Linked DNA regions of Duganella zoogloeoides. The protein of the gene in region 2 binds, or shares a complex with, the protein of the main gene of each other region. Links are inferred from orthologs where the notes say so. Each region holds a gene or a part of one and is shown on either strand. Other genes may lie near its edges. The genes, in order: xseA and SR858_RS02640.

Region 1 (9,346 bases), 3.9 Mb from region 2 along the record:
TGAGCGCCCGCGATGGCGTGGCGGGCGTCATCGGCGTGGGCGTTACGCGTGATGGCGGCTGCGCCTGGTCGCGCGGGTCGCTTTCGGCCGGCGACACCCGTTCGATCGCCTGCGGCACCGGGCGCCGTGGCATCGGGTCGAGCGCCTTGGCGGTGCGGCACGGCTCCTCGGCCAGGTGCTTGCCGTCGTCGCTGAGCTTACATGGCGGCAGCTTGGCGTACGCCTCTTTCTCGGTATCGACTTCGGGTGCGCGCGCCTGCGGTGGCTGCTGCGTGGACTGTCGTGCCGGTTCCGCCGGCTGCTGCGCCCAGGCGCCGGCGCACAGCAGCGCGGCGGCCAGGCCGGCGGCCGCGCTGGCGCCCAGCCGTGCGGCGAAAGTTGGTTGATGCATGGTGGTCTCCTCCTGCTTGGTATCACGCCAGCCTACCTTGTTCGGGGCGGGCCTGGCGCGCGTCAGGAGGTGTGGTTCAGCGCCTCGGCTCGGCGGGAACGGCGATGATGTCAGGCGCCACCACGACAGCCGGCACCACGATCGCCGCCGGTACGGGGGCATGCGCCACCACCGGCACGCTCACCGCCAGCCAGCCCGAGGCCGGCAACAGCGGCACCAGCAGCAGCGCCACGATGTTGATGATCTTGATCAGCGGGTTGATGGCGGGACCGGCCGTGTCCTTGTACGGGTCGCCCACGGTATCGCCGGTGACGGCCGCCTTGTGCGCTTCGGAACCCTTGCCGCCGTGGTGGCCGTCCTCGATGTATTTCTTGGCGTTGTCCCAGGCGCCGCCGCCGGTGGTCATGGAAATGGCCACGAACAGGCCGGTGATGATGGTTCCCATCAGCATGCCGCCCAGCGCGGCCGCCCCCAGCAGCATGCCGACGATCACCGGCACCACCACCGGCAGCAGCGACGGGATGATCATTTCGCGGATCGCCGAGGCGGTGAGCATATCGACCGCCTTGTCGTACTCGGGCTTGGCCGTGCCTTCCATGATGCCCTTGATGTCGCGGAACTGGCGCCGCACCTCCACGACCACGGCGCCGGCCGCGCGCCCCACCGCTTCCATCGCCATGGCGCCGAACAGGTACGGGATCAGGCCGCCGATGATGAGCCCGACGATCACCATCGGGTTGGACAGGTCGAACAGCACGCTGCGTCCGGCGGACTCCAGCGCGTGGGTGTAGTCGGCAAACAGCACCAGCGATGCCAGTCCCGCCGAACCGATCGCATAACCCTTGGTAACGGCCTTGGTGGTATTGCCCACCGCGTCGAGCGGATCGGTAATGGCGCGTACCGAATCGGGCATGCCGGCCATTTCGGCGATGCCGCCGGCGTTGTCGGTGATCGGACCGTAGGCGTCAAGCGCCACCACGATGCCGGCCATCGACAACATGGCCGTGGCGGCAATCGCCACGCCGTAGAGCTGCCCCAACTGGTACGAGACCAGGATCGCCGCGCACACGGCCAGCACCGGGTAGGCAGTGGACTTCATCGACACCCCGAGGCCGGCAATGATGTTGGTGCCATGGCCGGTGGTGGACGCCTGGGCGATATGCTTGACCGGCGCGAAGTCGGTGCCGGTGTAATACTCGGTGATATACACCATCAGCCCGGTGAGCACGATACCCACGACCGTGCAGCCCAGCAGGCGCAGGCGCACCGACGGGTCGGCCCACACGTACCAGGTCACCGCGATAAAGCCCAGCAGCGACAGTCCGGCCGCCCACCACAGCCCTGTATACAGCGCCGCCATGATCTTCTTGCCGGGTTTGGCCTTCACCATCGAGCAGCCGATGATGGACGCGATGATCGATACCGCCCCCAGCAGCAGCGGATAGACCACGGCAGCCACCGGCGCGCTCACCATCAGCAGCGCCCCCAGCAGCATGGTGGCGATCAGCGTGACCACGTAGGTTTCAAACAGATCGGCCGCCATGCCGGCGCAGTCGCCGACGTTGTCACCGACGTTGTCGGCAATCACGGCCGGATTGCGCGGATCATCCTCGGGAATGCCGGCTTCGACCTTGCCCACCAGGTCGGCGCCCACGTCGGCGCCCTTGGTAAAGATGCCGCCGCCGAGGCGCGCGAAGATCGAAATCAGCGACGCCCCGAACGCCAGCCCGATCAGCGGCTCAATTAACTGGTGGGTGTTGACGGTGGCGGCGGCCAGGTCGGACGGCAGGCCGGCGGTGAGGTACATATAGAACAGCACCACGCCCAGCAGCCCCAGGCCGACGACCAGCATGCCGGTAATGGCGCCGCCGCGAAACGCCACGTCGAGCGCGGCGTTCATGCCACGGGTGGCCGCCTGCGCGGTGCGCACATTGGCGCGCACCGAGACGTTCATGCCGATGAAGCCGCAGGCGCCCGAGAGCACGGCGCCGATCAGGAAGCCGAGCGCGGTATTAAAGTCGAGGAAGATGGCAATCAGGATCAGCAGTACCACGCCGACCAGGCCGATGGTGCGGTACTGGCGCGCCAGGTAGGCGGCGGCGCCCTGCTGGATAGCCAGCGAGATTTCCTGCATGCGCGCGTTGCCGGGGTCCTGGCGCAAGATCCAGCTACGCGACCACAGGCCGTAAATGACGGCGATAACGCCGCAACCCACTGCTAACCACAAACTGGCTGCCATAGTGTCTCCCCTTTTTGTTATCGAGCGAACTGCGGAACAAACACACAAAACGTCAAAGCGGGGAAATATGAACAGCCATGAAAAAAGCGGACGCTCGGTCCGCTTTCAGGTCTTATTCAGCCAGCGCTGCAAACACGCTGTCGCGGATTTGCTCCACCGCGCCTACCCCGGTGATACGGCGATACTTCGGTGCGCCGTCGGCGCCCGACTTGGCCCAGTCGTTATAGTAGCCAAGCAGCACTTCGGTCTGGTTGTGGTACACGTCCAGGCGTTTTTTCACGGTCTCGGCCTTGTCGTCGTCGCGCTGCACCAGGTCTTCGCCGGTAACATCGTCCTTGCCGTCGACTTTAGGCGGGTTGAACTTGACGTGGTACACACGGCCCGAGCCCGGATGGCAACGGCGGCCGTCCATGCGTTCGATGATCGAGTCGTCCGGTACGTCGATTTCGAGCACGTAGTCGACATTGATGCCGGCTTCCTTCATGGCGTCCGCTTGCGGAATGGTGCGCGGGAAGCCGTCGAACAGGTAGCCGTTGGCGCAATCGTCCTGCTTCAGGCGTTCCTTGACCAGGCCGATGATCAGGTCGTCGGAGACCAGGCCGCCGGCGTCCATCACCTGCTTGGCCGCCAGGCCCAATTCCGTACCGGCCTTGATCGCGGCACGCAGCATGTCGCCGGTGGAGATCTGCGGAATATTGTATTTCTCTTTGATGAAATTAGCCTGGGTGCCCTTGCCGGCTCCGGGTGCTCCTAACAGAATCAGACGCATGAAGTTTCCTAAAAACAGATTTTTGGAGGGTGTGGTTAGTGGTGTTAGTTGTTGCATGGACACAGTATTAATACTGATTATCCGACTATCTTGGTACGAAACTTACCACAAAACTTGGCCCATCAGCCAGTTTGATACCGTTTATACCGTTTGTCACAGGCAAAAACGCGTTCCTGTGGGGATATTCGTATGAATAATGCACCAGCGTGACGCCGCAGCGCACCGCCATGGAACGTTATAACAGGCCCATGGGCCTGTTTGGTTTGATATGGATCAAGCCCCCACCTTCTCACGGCTGGCGGCACAGGCAGGCAAGTGCGGACGCTCAGTCCGTTTTGTCCTGCAGGGTACGGGCCTCGTCGGCCCACATGATGGGGATGCCGTCACGAATAGGGAACGCCAGGCGGTCGCCCTTGCAAATCATTTCCTGGGCCTTCTTATCGTACTCCAGGGGGCCTTTGCAGACCGGGCAAACCAGGATATCAAGCAATCTAGCGTCCACGACATTTCTCCACAATTTGGTCGGCCAGCGCGCCATCGATGTGCGCCGTGACCGGGACGACCCATAGTCGCGGGTCGCCTCTGAGTTCTTCAATTTGCGCACATTTTACTGCATCCTTCTCGGTGATCAAGATCACATCGGCGTGCAGCGCAGCGAAAGGCCGGTCGCGGAAGTCATGGTGGTCGGGCAGCGCCAGCTCCTGGACGTTCAAACCGGCCGCCTTGAGCATGCCGAAAAACCGCGCCGGGTTGCCGATGCCGGCAGCTGCGGCCAGGCGCTGGCCGGGCTGCGCGAGGTCGGCCAGCACCTTGCGCCGGCTGCGGTCGGCCAGTTGCTCGGCATGGCTGCCGGCCAATGTCATCCGGATCGGCGCCGGATAGTGTCCCGCCGCGCTACCCGGTAACTGCGCCCGTACGGAGGCCGCTCCCGCCTCGGGGATTGCCGCCAGCGGCGCGCAGCCGACCGAACGCACCAGTGCATCGGTGAGCACCGGCGCATTGATCACCGTGAAATCGCGCCGGCGCGACACCGGTTCGCGCAGCGGCCCGGCCGGCAGCAGCCAGCCGTTGCCGGCGCCGCGGCCATCGAACAGGATGATTTCGAGATCGCGCTGCAGCGCGTAGTGCTGCAAGCCGTCGTCCGTGAGCAGCACGTCGAGGTCGGGATACGCGGCCAGCAGCGCGCGGCCGGTGGCGGCGCGGTCGCGCCCCACCATCACCGGGCAGCCGGTGCGCTGGCGGATCAAAAGCGGCTCGTCGCCCACCTCGGCCGGGGTGGAATCGCGTCCGACTTCACGCGCCGTGTCGGCCGCGCTGCCGTGGCCGCGCGAGATCACGCCGGGCCGCATGCCGCGCGCCTGCAAAGCCTGCACCAGCCAGATCGTCAGCGGCGTCTTGCCGGTGCCGCCGATGTAGATGTTACCGACCACGACCACCGGCACCGGCAGCCGCGACGACGCCAGCCAGCCGGCGCGAAACAGCGCCGCGCGCGTGCCGCTCACCGCGCGGAACAGCAGCGACACCGGCCACAGCGCGCAAGCGAGCGGCCCGCGGCGCAACCAGTTGCGGGTGAGCGTCGCTTCCAGCGAAGATGGTTTGGGGGGATTATTCGACAATACCTGATTCCTCAATGCAGCCGGCGCCTGCGCTGCGCAGCAACGCATCGCCGCGCCGGCGGGGCACCGCTACTTGCCGCCGCCGGTCTGCGCCGCAAATGTCAGCTTTTCGAAGCCGGCCACGCGCGCCGCTTCCATCACGTTTACCACCATCTGGTGCATGGCGAACTGGTCGGCGTTGACGATCACCACCGGCTCCTTGTCCTTCAAGCCGCCCTTCTCCGCCGCGCCGCGCAACGCCTGCGCCAGGCCGGCCACGTCGCGGAACGATACCGGGTCGCCGTTGATCGTGTAGTTGCCCTTGGCGTCCACCGTCACATTGAGCTCGAACGGCTTTTCTTCGGGCTTTTGCGCCTCGGCCGTCGGCAGCGTGATCTGCAGTTCGGTGAACTTGCTGTAGGTGGTGGAGACCATCAGGAAAATCAAAATTACCAGCAGCACGTCGATGAACGGGATCAGGTTGATTTCGGGGTCTTCCCGGCCCTTGCCTTTGCGGAAATTCATGCCCGCTCCTTACTTGCGCTGGCGATGCACGACATCGACGAACTTGACGGCCTGCTGCTCCATCTCGATCACGAAGCTGTCCACCAGCGCGCGGAAGTGGCGATAAAACACCAGCGTGGGCATGGCAATCGCCAGGCCGAAGCCGGTGTTGTACAGCGCCACCGAAATACCGTGGGCCAGTTGCGCCGGATTGGCGCCCGACGGGTTTTGCGAGCCAAAAATCTCGATCATGCCCACCACCGTGCCGAACAGGCCCATCAGCGGGGCCAGCGTGGCGATGGTGCCGAGCGTGGTGAGAAAGCGGTCGAGCGTATGGGCCACGCCGCTACCCGCTTCCTCGATCGACTCCTTCATCACGTCGCGCGGCGCATCGACGTTGCGCAGCGCGGCCGACAACACCACGCCCAGCGGCGAACTTTTTTCCAGCTTGTCGAGGATATCGGGCGTGATATTACCCCCGCGATAAACCTGCACCACCTCGTCGAACAGCTTTTTCGGCAAGATTTTTGCGCGGCGCAGGGACAGCAAGCGTTCGATGATCAGCGCCGTGGCGACGATCGATGCAATCAACAACAACCAGATGGGCCAACCTGCAGCTTGGAAAATGGCGAGCAAAACGAACTCCTGTGGATGAATTGGAACGGGTTTTACCCCGAAGGCGCAATGTATCTTGTTGAGCCACAGACGGCAAGGGACACTTATGCCCACATTCTGTTGATAAGATTGTGCGCAAGCACCAGCGCAGCGAATCAAGTCTTTGATTTACAACGATATTTTTCCCATGCACGAATTTGACGCACCCTGACTGCGCCGGCGCCAATATTACACTGGTAAACTTCTGCACAATTTTTGTGGATAAAATTGTGCGCAATCTCACTGCTATGCTGCAAGAGTGTTGATTCATAAGGGTATTTTTGCCATGAGTAAAAAACTGGCAGAACCACCTTTGACGACCATCAACCCGGTTTTCCACCCCGTTCAATACGCAGATGACTGCCATCTACCGGCTGCTGACCATGCTTGTGCACTTCTGCACATATTGTGTGGATAAGATTGTGCGCAAGGCGCTCCCGCAATACGCAAGTCATTGATTCTAAATAAAAAATTTATGCTGCGCAAAAATAAGGCAGCTATTTTTCCAACGGCTGCGGTGGATAAGCGCGGAGTTCTGCACACCTTCTGTGGACAAAATTGTGTGTAATAGCCCTAAGTGGATCCTAAGTCATTGATTTGTCACAAATTACCGTTGCAGCATAAATTTTAGGCACACCATACAATAGCGCTTGGCCGCCCCGGTTATCCAATGTATGAACAGTTTATGTGGATAACTTTGTGCGTAACCATGGTCCGCCAGACTAAAGTCCTTGATCCATAAGGGTTTTTTCCAGATGCAAGTAAATCAGGCAGCCATATTTTTCGTTTAAAATCATGGACCTATCTATAATAGCTACAGCTGTTTATACAAAATGACCGCTGTGTGACCAGATTCACATAGTGTGGATAGTTTTCATGAATGAAACGATGAACTTCGACGAACCCACCGACTCCACCGCCACCGGCACGCCCGTGATCACCGTCTCCGCGCTCAACCAAGCGGTGGCGCGCCTGCTCGAACGCGCGTTTCCGCTTACCTGGATCGCGGGCGAAATCTCCAACTTCACCCGCGCCAGTTCCGGCCACTGGTACTTCACGCTCAAGGACAATGCCGCGCAAGTGCGCGCCGTGATGTTCCGGGGCCGCGCCCAGTACGCCAACTTCACCCCGCGCGAAGGCGACAAGGTCGAAGTACGGGCGCTGGTCACGCTGTACGGTGCGCGCGGCGACTACCAGATCAACGTGGAAGCGATCCGCCGCGCCGGCGTCGGTTCGCTGTTCGAAGCGTTTTTGCGCCTGAAGGAAAAGCTCGACGCCGCCGGCCTGTTCCACCCCGACCGCAAGCGTGCATTACCCATGTTCCCGCGCACGGTGGGCATCGTCACCAGCCCGCAGGCGGCCGCACTGCGCGACGTGCTGACGGCCCTGCGCCGGCGCGCGCCGCACGTCAACGTCGTGCTCTACCCCACGCCGGTGCAGGGCCAGCTGGCGGCGCAAAAGATCGCTGCCGCCATCGACACGGCCTCGCTGCGCAACGACTGCGATGTCCTGATCGTGTGCCGCGGCGGCGGCAGCATCGAGGATTTATGGTCGTTCAACGACGAGGACGTGGCGTACGCGGTGGCCAACTGCCGCATGCCGGTGATTTCCGGCGTGGGCCACGAGACCGATTTTACGATCTGCGATTTTGCCGCCGACCTGCGCGCGGCCACGCCCACGGCGGCGGCCGAACTGGCGGTTACGCCGCGCGCCGACTGGCTGGCGTCCTTGCGCACCGACGCCACCGACCTGCGCCGCGCCATGCGCCGCGCGCTCGGCGACTCGGCGCAAACGCTCGACGGCTACACGCGCCGCCTGCTCAACCCCAACGCCCAGATCCGCCAGCAGCGGTTAAAACTGCTGGCGCTATCGACCGCGATGATGCACGCCAACCGAGCGCCGCTCACGCGCGCGCGCCACCAGCTCGACCGCCTGGGCGAACGCATGGCCGCCTGCACGCCCGACACCCGTGCCGCACACGCGTCGCTGGCCACCCTGCGCCACCGCGCCGCCATCGGCATGGCGCGCACGGTGCAGCAGCGCCGCGCGGCATTGGCGGCGCTGGCGGCGCAGCTGGAGTTGTTGAATCCGCAGAGGACGCTGGAGCGGGGATATGCGATCGTTACCGACGAGGCGGGAGCAGTGGTGAGGTCGCCGGGGCAGATTGTGGCGGGCAGCACACTGGGCGTGCGTGTGGCCGAGGGCACGGCGACCGTGAACATTGCGGCGGTACGCTAGCAAACTGGATTCCCGCCTGCGCGGGAATCCAATGTCAGGCGCCCGACAACATCGCCGACATGCCGATCAGCACCGGGTATTTTTCCGTGATCACGTACGTCGGGATGTGCGCCAGGTAGTCCGAAAAGCGCCCCTTCTGCTCGAACCGCGCCCGGAACCCCGAGCGCTCGAAAAATTCGCTCATCTGCAGCACGGTGCGCCCGCCGATATAGATGCCACCCTTGGCGCCCAGGGTGAGCGCCACGTTGCCGGCCACCGTGCCCAGCATCTCGCAAAACGCCTCGAGCGTCTCTTCGCACACGGGGCACAGCCGGTGCAGGCCGCGCTCGACGATCTCCTGCGTGGTCAGCACCTGCGGCTCGATCCGCGCCCGTTCGCACAGCGCCCGGTAAGCGAGGCCCAGGCCGATGCCCGACACCAGCCGCTCGCTCGAGACGTGTTCATGGTGGCGGCGCGCATAGCGCAGGATGTCGATTTCGCGCTCGTTCATCGGCGCGAACGTGGTGTGGCCGCCTTCGCTGTCAATCGCGATCCAGCGCTCGCCCACCGGCACCAGGTACGACACGCCGAGGCCGGCGTCCGCCCCCACCAGGCCGATCACGGCGCCGTCTCTAGGCGCGCCGCCGCCCACCTGGTGCTTGTTCTCGGGCGCCAGGTGCGGCAGCGCGGAAGCCAGAGCGCGCAGGTCGTTGACCACCACCAGCGACTTCAAACTGAATTGCGAGCACACGGCTTCGATCGAAAACGACCAGTGGTGGTTGGTCATGGTGACCCAGTCGCCGTCGATCGGGTTGGCGATCGCAATGCCGGCGTAGCGCGCCTGGTAGCCGCCCGCCGCCACCGTGGCCGGCTGCGCCAAATAGGCCACCAGCGCCGCGCCCAGCGTGGGATAGGCGGCGCAGTCGGCCACCCAGACCGCGTCAATCTGCTGCGGGGCGGTTTCCACCGCAAAGCTG
Region 2 (9,503 bases):
GCGGCTGCGGCGGCTCCGGCTCCGGCGGCTTCTTCGGCTCCGGCGGCGGCGACAGCGGCGACAGCGGCCGGCATACCGCTGACCTTCGGCGGCCAGACCGCCGCCATCATCGCGCCGGGCGCCCCGCTGGTCAGCGACCCGGTGGACCTGCCGGTGGCGGCGCTCGAACAACTGGCGGTCAGCGTCTACCTGCCGCAGGCCACGCCGCTTGCCACCTTCCACTGGGGCGCGCAGCAGACCGGCACGATCGAAGCCGGCGATACGACGGCGGCGCCGCCGCACCAGTACCAGGCACAGGCACAGGCACAGGCACAGGTACAGGTACAAGTACTGCACGGCCGCGCGCTGCTGGCCGGCATCCTGGTGCAGTCCGACACGGGGCGTGACGTCGTCGTCGCATTCGGTGACTCTATCACCGACGGCAACGGTTCCACGCCGGACCAGGACCTGCGCTGGCCCGACGTGCTGGCCGCGACCATGGCGCAACAGGGCGTCGCGGTGGTCAATGCCGGCATCTCCGGCGCGCGGTTGCTGGGCGACCGCATGGGTGTGAACGCTGCCGCGCGCTTCGGCCCCGACGTGCTGGACCAGCCGGGCGTGGCTACCGTGGTAGTGCTGTTGGGGATCAACGACATCGGCTGGCCGGGCAGCGCCTTTGCGCCCGACGAACCGGCGATGACGGCGCCGCGCATGATTGCCGCCTACCGCCAGCTGATCGCGCAGGCGCGCTTGCACAAGGTGCGCATCGTCGGCGCCACGCTGGCGCCGTTCGAGGGCGCGCTGCACGGCACGCCGTTCGACGGCTATTACACGCCGGCCAAGGATGATGTGCGGCGCGAGGTCAATCGCTGGATACTGGAGAGTGGGGAATTCGACGCCGTGGCCGACGTCGATGCGGCGCTGCGCGATCCACAGCATCGGGCGCGCCTGCTGGCGCGCTTCGACAGCGGCGACCACCTGCATCCGGGCGATGCAGGTTACGAGGCGATTGCAGCAGCGGTGGCGGCAGCGCTGGGCAAGGCCGACTGATGCGGGACACGCGCCTGGTCCGGCCCGATGGCTAAAAGTCGGTCGGTTATAATCGCCCCCGCGCAGCCGCTATCGGTTACTGATTGAAATGTTGACCGCTGTGGCTATCCCGGCGCACCACCTAGCTAGGAATTCTCATGCGTTTTGTATTGCTGCCGCTGTTGCTTGTCATGCCCCTCGCCTGTGCCGACGTGCTGGACGATAAGATCATGCAGGAGATGGCGCGGCGCCATGTTCCCGGTCTGTCGGTGCTGGTCATCCAGGATGGCAAGGTCCTCAAGGAGAAAGGCTATGGCTACGCCAATCTCGAGCACAGCGTTCCAGTGACCGAAAAGACCGTGTTCCAGTCGGGTTCGGTAGGCAAGACCTTCACCGCCGCACTGGTCATGCTGCTGGCCGAGGACGGCAAGCTGAGCCTGGATGACCCGATCGCGCGCCATCTGTCGAACACGCCGCCGGCGTGGAACGGCATCACCATCCGCCACCTGTTGACACACACGTCTGGTCTCGGTGATCCCTACAAGGTGCTCGATTTCCGCAAGGACTATTCGGATGAGGAACTGATCGCGCTGGAGGCCGGTATTCCGATGCTGTTCGCGCCGGGCGAACGCTACTCGTACAGCAATATGGGCTATCACCTGCTCGGCTTTATCTGCAACAAGGCAGGCGGCAAGTTTTACGGCGACCAGCTGCGTGAGCGTATCTTCGCGCCGCTGGGCATGGAGACGAAGGTGATTACCGAGGAAGACATCGTGCCCCATCGCGCCGCCGGCTATACATGGAACAACGGCGTGCTGCGCAACCAGAGCTGGGTAGCGCCCATGCTCAACACCACTGCCGACGGCAGCCTGTACCTGACCGCGCGCGACCTGGCCAAATGGGACCAGGCGTTGTACGGTGACAGCATACTCACCACACGCATGCGCGCTGCCAGCTGGACGCCACCCAAACTGGCCAACGGCGACAATTCCGGTTACGGCTATGGGTGGATGATCGGCGAGCTCAAAGGTCATCGCCTGGTGTCCCATAGTGGAGCGTGGCAGGGCTTCAAATCGCAAATCGACCGCTACGTCGATGACAAGTTCACCGTGATCGTGCTGGCCAACTCGGCCAGCGCCAAGCCGGGAAAATTTACCAGCATGATTACCGGGCACTTCATGCCAGCGCTGGCAGTCGAGCCAGCCAAAGCGATTCCCGACCGCAGTCCGGAAGTAACGGTCAAGTTACGTGCGGCAATTACCAGCCTTGCTGCAGGCGAACCGCCGGCACGGATGACGCCAGCCGTTGCAGAGCAGTTCGGGCCTGACATGCTGCCCAAATATCGCACGGGCCTGACCAGGCTGGGCGAGTTGAAAACCGTCGAGCTGCTGTCACGCACGAGCGTGGCAGAAGCGATCAGTTATCGCTATCGCTTCAATTTTACGGAAGAATCGCTGATCGTCATCGGCGAGCTGAACAAGGAAGGGCAGCTGGCGAAGCTGCGCATGTTCCTGGACTAAGGCGCAAGCGCGTCGCTGACGGCGCTGGCGCAGGCTGACGCCGCCCCCACTGGGGTACGGCGCGGCATCAGCCGTTGTTGACCACCAGGCGTGGCTCGTCGCCGCCAGCGTTTATCTCGTTGCCCGCATTGCCCGCATTGCCGAAGCGCTGCCTGATCGACGCCGTGATGCCGGCCGCATCGAGTCCCACGCTCGAGAGCAGCTTGACTGGATCGCCATGGTCGATGAACTTGTCGGGCAGGCCGATCATCAGCAGCGGCTTGACGATGCCCTCGGCGGCCAGCGCTTCGGCCACGGCGGCACCGGCGCCGCCCATGATGGCGCCCTCTTCCACCGTCACCAGGTAGTCGTGGCTGGCGGCCAGTTGTTTGACCAGCTCCACGTCCAGCGGTTTCACGAAGCGCATATTGGCGACCGTGGCGCCCAGCGTCTCGCCGGCGGTGACCGATGGCGCGACCATCGAGCCGAATGCCAGGATCGCGATGCGGGCGCCCTGGCGCTTGATTTCGCCTTTACCGAGCGCAATGGTGGTCAGCTCCTGTTCCATCGCTGCACCGATGCCGGCGCCGCGCGGGTAGCGGATGGCGGCCGGGCCCGGATAGCGGTAGCCGGTGGTGAGCATTTGCCGGCATTCGTTTTCGTCCGACGCGGCCATGATCACCATGTTCGGGATGCAGCGCAGGTAGGCCAGGTCGTAATTGCCGGCGTGGGTGGCGCCGTCGGCGCCGACCAAACCGGCGCGGTCGAGCGCAAACGTGACGTCGAGGTTTTGCAGCGCCACGTCGTGCACCAGCTGGTCGTAACCGCGTTGCAGGAAGGTCGAGTAGATCGCCACGACCGGTTTCAGGCCTTCGCAGGCCAGGCCGGCGCCGAAGGTGACCGCGTGCTGCTCGGCGATGCCGACGTCGAAGTATCGGTCGGGATATTGCTGTTCGAAGCGCACCATGCCCGAGCCTTCGCGCATGGCAGGCGTGATGCCGACCAGCTTTTTGTCGGCAGCGGCCATGTCGCACAGCCAGTTGCCGAAAACCTCGGTGTAGGTCATCTTGGCCGGCGCCGTGGCCGGCTTGATGCCTTCGGCCGGGTTGAATTTGCCGGTGCCGTGGTACAGGATCGGTTCGGCTTCGGCCAGCTTGTAGCCCTGGCCCTTCTTGGTCACCACGTGCAGGAACTGCGGCCCCTTGAGCTGCTTGATGTTTTGCAGCGTGGGAATCAGCGAATCGAGGTCGTGGCCGTCGATGGGGCCGATGTAATTGAAGCCGAATTCCTCGAACATGGTGGCAGGCACCACCATGCCCTTGGCGTGTTCTTCCAGGCGTTTGGCCAGTTCCAGCACGGGGCCGGGCAAGACCGACTTGCCGACGTTCTTGGCGGCGGCGTAGAACTGCCCCGACATCAGGCGCGCCAGGTAGCGATTGAGCGCGCCGACCGGCGGCGAAATCGACATATCGTTATCGTTGAGGATGACCAGCAGGTTGATGTCGTCCTGCACGCCGGCGTTGTTCAGCGCCTCGAAGGCCATGCCGGCGGTCATCGAGCCGTCGCCGATGACGGCAATCGCGTGGCGGTGCTCGCCCTTGATCTTGGCCGCCTGCGCCATGCCCAGCGCGGCCGAAATCGACGTCGACGAGTGGGCGGTGCCGAAGGTGTCGTACTCGCTCTCGTCGCGCTTGGGAAAGCCCGAGATGCCGTCGAGCTGGCGCAGCGTGTGCATGCGGCTGCGGCGGCCGGTGAGGATCTTGTGCGAATAGGTCTGGTGGCCCACGTCCCACACGATGCGGTCTTCCGGCGTGTTGAACACGTAGTGCAGCGCTACCGTCAGCTCGACCGTGCCCAGGTTGGACGACAAGTGACCGCCCGTCTTGGAGACGGAGTCGAGCAGGTAGGCGCGCAGTTCGTGCGCCAGCGGCGTGAGTTGATGGTACGGCAGTGCGCGTACGTCGGCCGGTGAATCTATTTTTTCTAGCAAGTTCATTTATGCCTTCCGCTGCACGATCAAATCCGCGAGTTCGCGTAACCGCAGAGCCTTGTCTCCGAACGGCGCGAGCGCTGCGTGCGCATCGAGCCGCAATGTTTCTGCCAGCGCGCGCGATGGCTCCAGCCCCAAAATCGACACGTAGGTCGGCTTGTTGTCAGCCGCGTCCTTGCCGGCGGTCTTGCCCAGCGTGGCCGAATCGGCGGTGGCATCCAGCACGTCATCGACGACCTGGAACGCCAGGCCGATCGCGCGCGCATACTGGTCCAGCGCCGCCATCGCGGCCGCATCGAGGTCCTTGCCGGCCAGCGCGCCCAGCAGCACGGCTGCGCGCAGCAAGGCGCCGGTTTTGAGCTGGTGCATCTGTTCCAGTTGTTCCAGGGTCAAGCTCAGGCCCACGCTGTCGAGGTCGATGGCCTGGCCGCCGCACATGCCGGCCGAGCCCGATGCATGGGCCAGCACCTTCAACATGGCCGCCAGGCGCGTCGGTGGAATCAGGCTGGTGTCGGCCTCGGCCAGCACCACGAAGGCCTGCGATTGCAGCGCGTCGCCGACCAGCAGCGCGGTTGCTTCGTCGTAGGCGATGTGGACCGTGGGCTTGCCACGGCGCAGCGCGTCGTCGTCCATGCAAGGCATGTCGTCGTGCACCAGCGAGTAGGCGTGGATCATTTCCACGGCCGCTGCCGCGCGCGCCACGATGGCGGCATCGGCATCGAACAGCGCGCCGGCCGCGTAGGCCAGCAACGGTCGCACGCGCTTGCCGCCACCGAGCAGCGCATAGCGCATGGCGGCGTGCAGCCTGGTGGGCGTGGCGGTGGCAGCGGGCAGGAAACCCGATAAATCGTTTTCCGAGCCGGCCTGCACGGTTTTCATCCAGTCGTCGAAGGCGGCGGTCATTGTTCGGCCTCGGCGGCTTGTTCGAATGGCTTGAGCATGTCGCCCTCGAGCACCTTGACCTGGGACTCCACTTTTTCGAGCTGGGCCGCGCACAGCTTGACCAGCTCGGAACCGCGCGCATAGGCGGCCACCGATGCTTCGAGCGGCAGCTGGCCGGCTTCCATTTGCGCAACCAGTTGGGCCAGCTCTGCCATCGCTTCTTCAAACGAGACGTTGGCGGCGGCGGCGGTCGTTGCAGCTTCGGCAGATAATTTCTTAGACATCGTTATTCGTCGTTTTCAGACATGGTCACTCAGGTTTCAAGGCAAAAAAGCTTGCCAGGCAGTGTAGCCCGTTATTTTAGAACAAACCACCCACTCCGGTGGAACAATACGGACGCCACCCGGACGGATGACGGATTTTATCGTAATCGCCACTGTATACGTGAAGTGCATGCATTTCTTGCATTTCCCTACAAGTTGGACCAGTGCTCCCTCTGCCCCCGCCCGGTAAAAAACGGTATAATTGCCGGTTCTGTCCGAAATACTATTTTCAACTTACTTGAATTCAGGAATTTGCGGATTCTGTCTCTTCTTGGTTTGATGTATTTTAATTAAGGGGGGTTTGGATGTCCGATCTGGGTACCCACGCCAAGCTGGCGCGTTCTAACGCGCAACTTCCGGTTGACGTCTATTTTGACGAGGCGCTGTTACAGCGCGAAAAGCAGCAGTTATTCCAGAGTGGTCCGCGTTACGTCGGCCACGAACTGATGGTGCCCGAGGTCGGCGACTTTGCCACGCTCGCGGCCGAAAACGAAGGCCGCATGCTGGTGCGCAACGCCAATGGGCTCGAATTGCTGTCCAACGTCTGCCGCCACCGGCAGGCGCTGATGTTCAATGGCCGCGGCAACGCCAATAATATCGTCTGTCCGCTGCACCGCTGGACCTACGACCTCAAGGGTGAACTGATCGGCGCGCCCCACTTCGCCGAAACGCCGTGCCTGAACCTGCCCAAGACAAAGCTGCAAAGCTGGAACGGCCTGCAGTTCGAGCAGAACGGCTATAACGTCATGGAAAAGCTCAAGAACCTCTCGGTCACGAAGGATCTCGATTTCTCCGGCTATATGTTCGACCGCGTGGAAGTGCAAACGTGCGATTACAACTGGAAGACTTTTATCGAAGTCTACCTGGAGGACTACCACGTCGAGCCATTCCACCCTGGCCTGGGCGGCTTTGTCAGCTGTGACGACCTGCGCTGGGAATTCGGCCAGGACTACAGCGTGCAAACCGTGGGCGTGAACAAGGGCCTGCTCAAGTCCGGCTCCGAAGTCTACAAGCGCTGGCAGGAGCAGGTACTGAAATTCCGTGGTGGCGAGGCGCCGCCGTATGGCGCGATCTGGCTCACGCTGTACCCGAACATCATGGTCGAGTGGTATCCGCACGTGCTGGTCGTATCCACCCTGTGGCCCGATGGTCCGCAGCGCACCCGCAACGTGGTCGAGTTCTACTACCCCGAGGAAATCGTGCTGTTCGAGCGCGAGTTCATCGAGGCCGAGCACGCCGCGTACATGGAAACCGTGTCGGAAGACGACGAAATCGCCTTGCGCATGGATGCCGGTCGCAAAGCCCTGCGCGCCCGGGGCGAGACCGACGCCGGCCCTTATCAGTCACCGATGGAAGATGGCATGCAGCACTTCCACGAATGGTACCGATCCAAGATAGATTTATAAAAAGGAAACTGGATGCAATCGCTTTGGATGTTGTTCGCTAGCTTTATGTTCGCCGTCATGGGGGTGTGCGTCAAGCTGGCATCCGAAGAATTCTCCACCTCCGAAATCGTCATGTACCGCGGGGTGGTCGGCGTGATCGTGCTGGCCATCATCATCAAGTCGCAGGGCGGCAGTTTCCGCACTACCATGCCGCTGGCCCACCTGTGGCGCTGCATCATTGGTGTGGTGTCGCTGTGGCTCTGGTATTACTCGATTGCCGAACTGCCGCTGGCCACGGCCATGACCCTCAATTACCTGTCGCCGATCTGGATCGCCGTGTGGCTGTTCGCGCTCGGCTGGTGGCACGCCAAGGGCGACATCAAGTGGCCGCTGATGATGGCCGTGATGATGAGCTTTGTGGGCGTGGTCCTGCTGTTGCAACCGGCCTTCCACGCCAACCAGCTCACGCCTGCCCTGGTCGCCCTGTTCTCCAGCCTGTTGACGGCCATGGCCTATATGCAGGTGCGCAAGCTGGGCCTGGCCGGCGAACCGGAAAGCCGCGTGGTGTTTTATTTTGCCGTCACCAACATCGTGGCCGGCCTGCTCGGCAACCTGCTGCTCAGCGGCGACCAGCCGGTGACCTGGCACCCGATCAACAGCTGGCACGGCGGCCTGCTGCTGCTGGGCATCGGCATCTGCGCCACCAGCGCGCAAGTGGCCATGACGCGCGCCTACCGCCTGGGCCAGACCCTGGTGGTGGCCAACCTGCAATACACGGGCATCGTGTTTTCCAGCATCTGGGGCGTGCTGGTGTTCGGCGACGTGTTCAGCTGGATGAGCTGGACCGGCATCGCCATCATTCTCGCTTCCGGCGTGGCCGCAACGTTCTACAATACCCGCAATACAGAGCGCGGCAAGGCCATCGACAAGGCCGACCCGATTTCCAGCGAAGTGTAGTCCACGGAGTGTTCGCCATGCATACCACCCTGATCAGCGCCGCCGACCTGGCCCAGCACGTTCTCGACAGCCGCTGGGTCGTGCTCGACTGCCGCCACGACCTGATGAACCCGGACGCCGGCCGCGACGCCTTTGCGGCCGGCCACATCCAGAACGCCCAGTTCGCCAATATCGATACCGACCTGTCCGGCGCCAAGACCGGGCTCGACGGCGTATTCCGTGGCCGCCACCCGCTGCCCGAGCGCACCGTCCTGATCGAGACGCTGCGCGCCTGGGGCATCGACGACGACACGCAAGTGGTGGCCTACGACGCCCACGGCGGCATGTTTGCCGCGCGCCTGTGGTGGCTGCTGCGCTGGATCGGCCACCCGGCCGTGGCCGTGCTCGACGGCGGCCTGGCCGCCTGGCAGGCCGCCGGTGAGCCGCTGGTCACGCCGGTGGCGCCACGCGCGCGGGGTGCTATTGCCGAACGGCCAAGCCTGACGCAGACGGTAGCGGTGGACGATGTGGTGGCCAACCTGGCCACGCAAAATAAAACCGTGGTCGATGCGCGCGCCGCCGACCGCTATCGCGGCGAGAACGAAACCATCGATCCGGTGGGCGGGCATATCCCCGGCGCGCGTAACCGCTTTTTCAAAGATAACCTGGCGCCTGACGGCCGTTTCAAGGATGCGGCGCAATTGAAGGCCGAGTGGGCGCCGCTGTTTGCCAGCGCACCGCAGGCGATCATGCAATGCGGCTCGGGCGTAACCGCCTGCCACAACCTGCTGGCGCTGGAAGTGGCGGGCTTGCCGGGCGCGGCGCTGTACCCGGGTTCGTGGAGCCAGTGGTGCGCCGATCCGGCGCGGCCGGTGGCGACGGGACAGGATTAAGTTTTTCGGATTCTTACATTGCGTACCCAACGGACGATGACGATGTCGTTGGCTGTCACACGATACTCGATGGTGTGTCCAGTTTTGGGAACCGGATAGCGGCGTAGCGCTGGCAAATACGTCGCGTGCCGATATCAGGCTGAGTAGACAAAAGGTCGATCACCTTAGTGACCCTCTGCAATACCAGGAGTCCGGTGGAATAATCCTGCGCGTTGACGTGCGCCATGGTCTGGTCGAGCGCTCGCTGTGCGGCTGCCGACCACCTTACAGTCCGCTTAGCCTGCTTTACGCTTGCCGCGCACATTGGCGTCCAAGATGCGTCGTGCCTGTGCCATCACATCGTCGTGAGCGACAGTGCACCCTGCTGCAATGTCCTCATCGGCATTGAGATTGGCTTGCACCGAATCCTCGATATCGTCGAAGCCGTACAGGTAAATCTCGGGCCAGATACTGTCCACGCTGACGTTGGCCTTGCTTGCCAGACGCTCAAGGCGCGCAGAGTCCGCAGCCGATAGTGCTGCCAGCGCCGCTGCCTGCTTTTGAGAAGGAAGGTCCATCCCGCCATCTTACCCCTCCCGCTCCAGACT

The links.
Region 1: the proteins of SR858_RS02640 (region 2) and xseA are in contact, whole or in part, in a cryo-EM structure (PDB 8TXR), measured with the Escherichia coli proteins. The link is inferred for Duganella zoogloeoides from one-to-one orthologs.

The regions. Positions count from the first base shown.
Region 1 is NZ_CP140152.1:4,486,521-4,495,866, forward strand. What follows is about bases 6,409-9,215. They hold xseA (exodeoxyribonuclease VII large subunit), read left to right. Parts: upstream 6,409-7,040; coding sequence 7,041-8,390; downstream 8,391-9,215. Other genes in these bases: glk (glucokinase), read right to left, coding at 8,425-9,215. Also shown: SR858_RS19815 (hypothetical protein), read right to left, coding at 1-391; SR858_RS19820 (sodium-translocating pyrophosphatase), read right to left, coding at 468-2,630; adk (adenylate kinase), read right to left, coding at 2,743-3,399; SR858_RS19830 (Trm112 family protein), read right to left, coding at 3,725-3,901; lpxK (tetraacyldisaccharide 4'-kinase), read right to left, coding at 3,891-5,015; SR858_RS19840 (ExbD/TolR family protein), read right to left, coding at 5,085-5,519; SR858_RS19845 (MotA/TolQ/ExbB proton channel family protein), read right to left, coding at 5,529-6,134; more of glk, read right to left, coding at 9,216-9,346. UniProt on the Escherichia coli protein: Bidirectionally degrades single-stranded DNA into large acid-insoluble oligonucleotides, which are then degraded further into small acid-soluble oligonucleotides.
Region 2 is NZ_CP140152.1:583,436-592,938, reverse strand. What follows is about bases 4,031-6,994. They hold SR858_RS02640 (exodeoxyribonuclease VII small subunit), read right to left. Parts: upstream 5,664-6,994; coding sequence 5,397-5,663; downstream 4,031-5,396. Other genes in these bases: SR858_RS02635 (aromatic ring-hydroxylating oxygenase subunit alpha), read left to right, coding at 6,008-6,994; SR858_RS02645 (polyprenyl synthetase family protein), read right to left, coding at 4,504-5,400; dxs (1-deoxy-D-xylulose-5-phosphate synthase), read right to left, coding at 4,031-4,503. Outside these bases: SR858_RS02660 (SGNH/GDSL hydrolase family protein), read left to right, coding at 1-1,029; SR858_RS02655 (serine hydrolase domain-containing protein), read left to right, coding at 1,167-2,528; more of dxs, read right to left, coding at 2,596-4,030; more of SR858_RS02635, read left to right, coding at 6,995-7,108; SR858_RS02630 (DMT family transporter), read left to right, coding at 7,121-8,044; SR858_RS02625 (sulfurtransferase), read left to right, coding at 8,062-8,916; SR858_RS02620 (hypothetical protein), read right to left, coding at 9,192-9,473. UniProt on the Escherichia coli protein: Bidirectionally degrades single-stranded DNA into large acid-insoluble oligonucleotides, which are then degraded further into small acid-soluble oligonucleotides.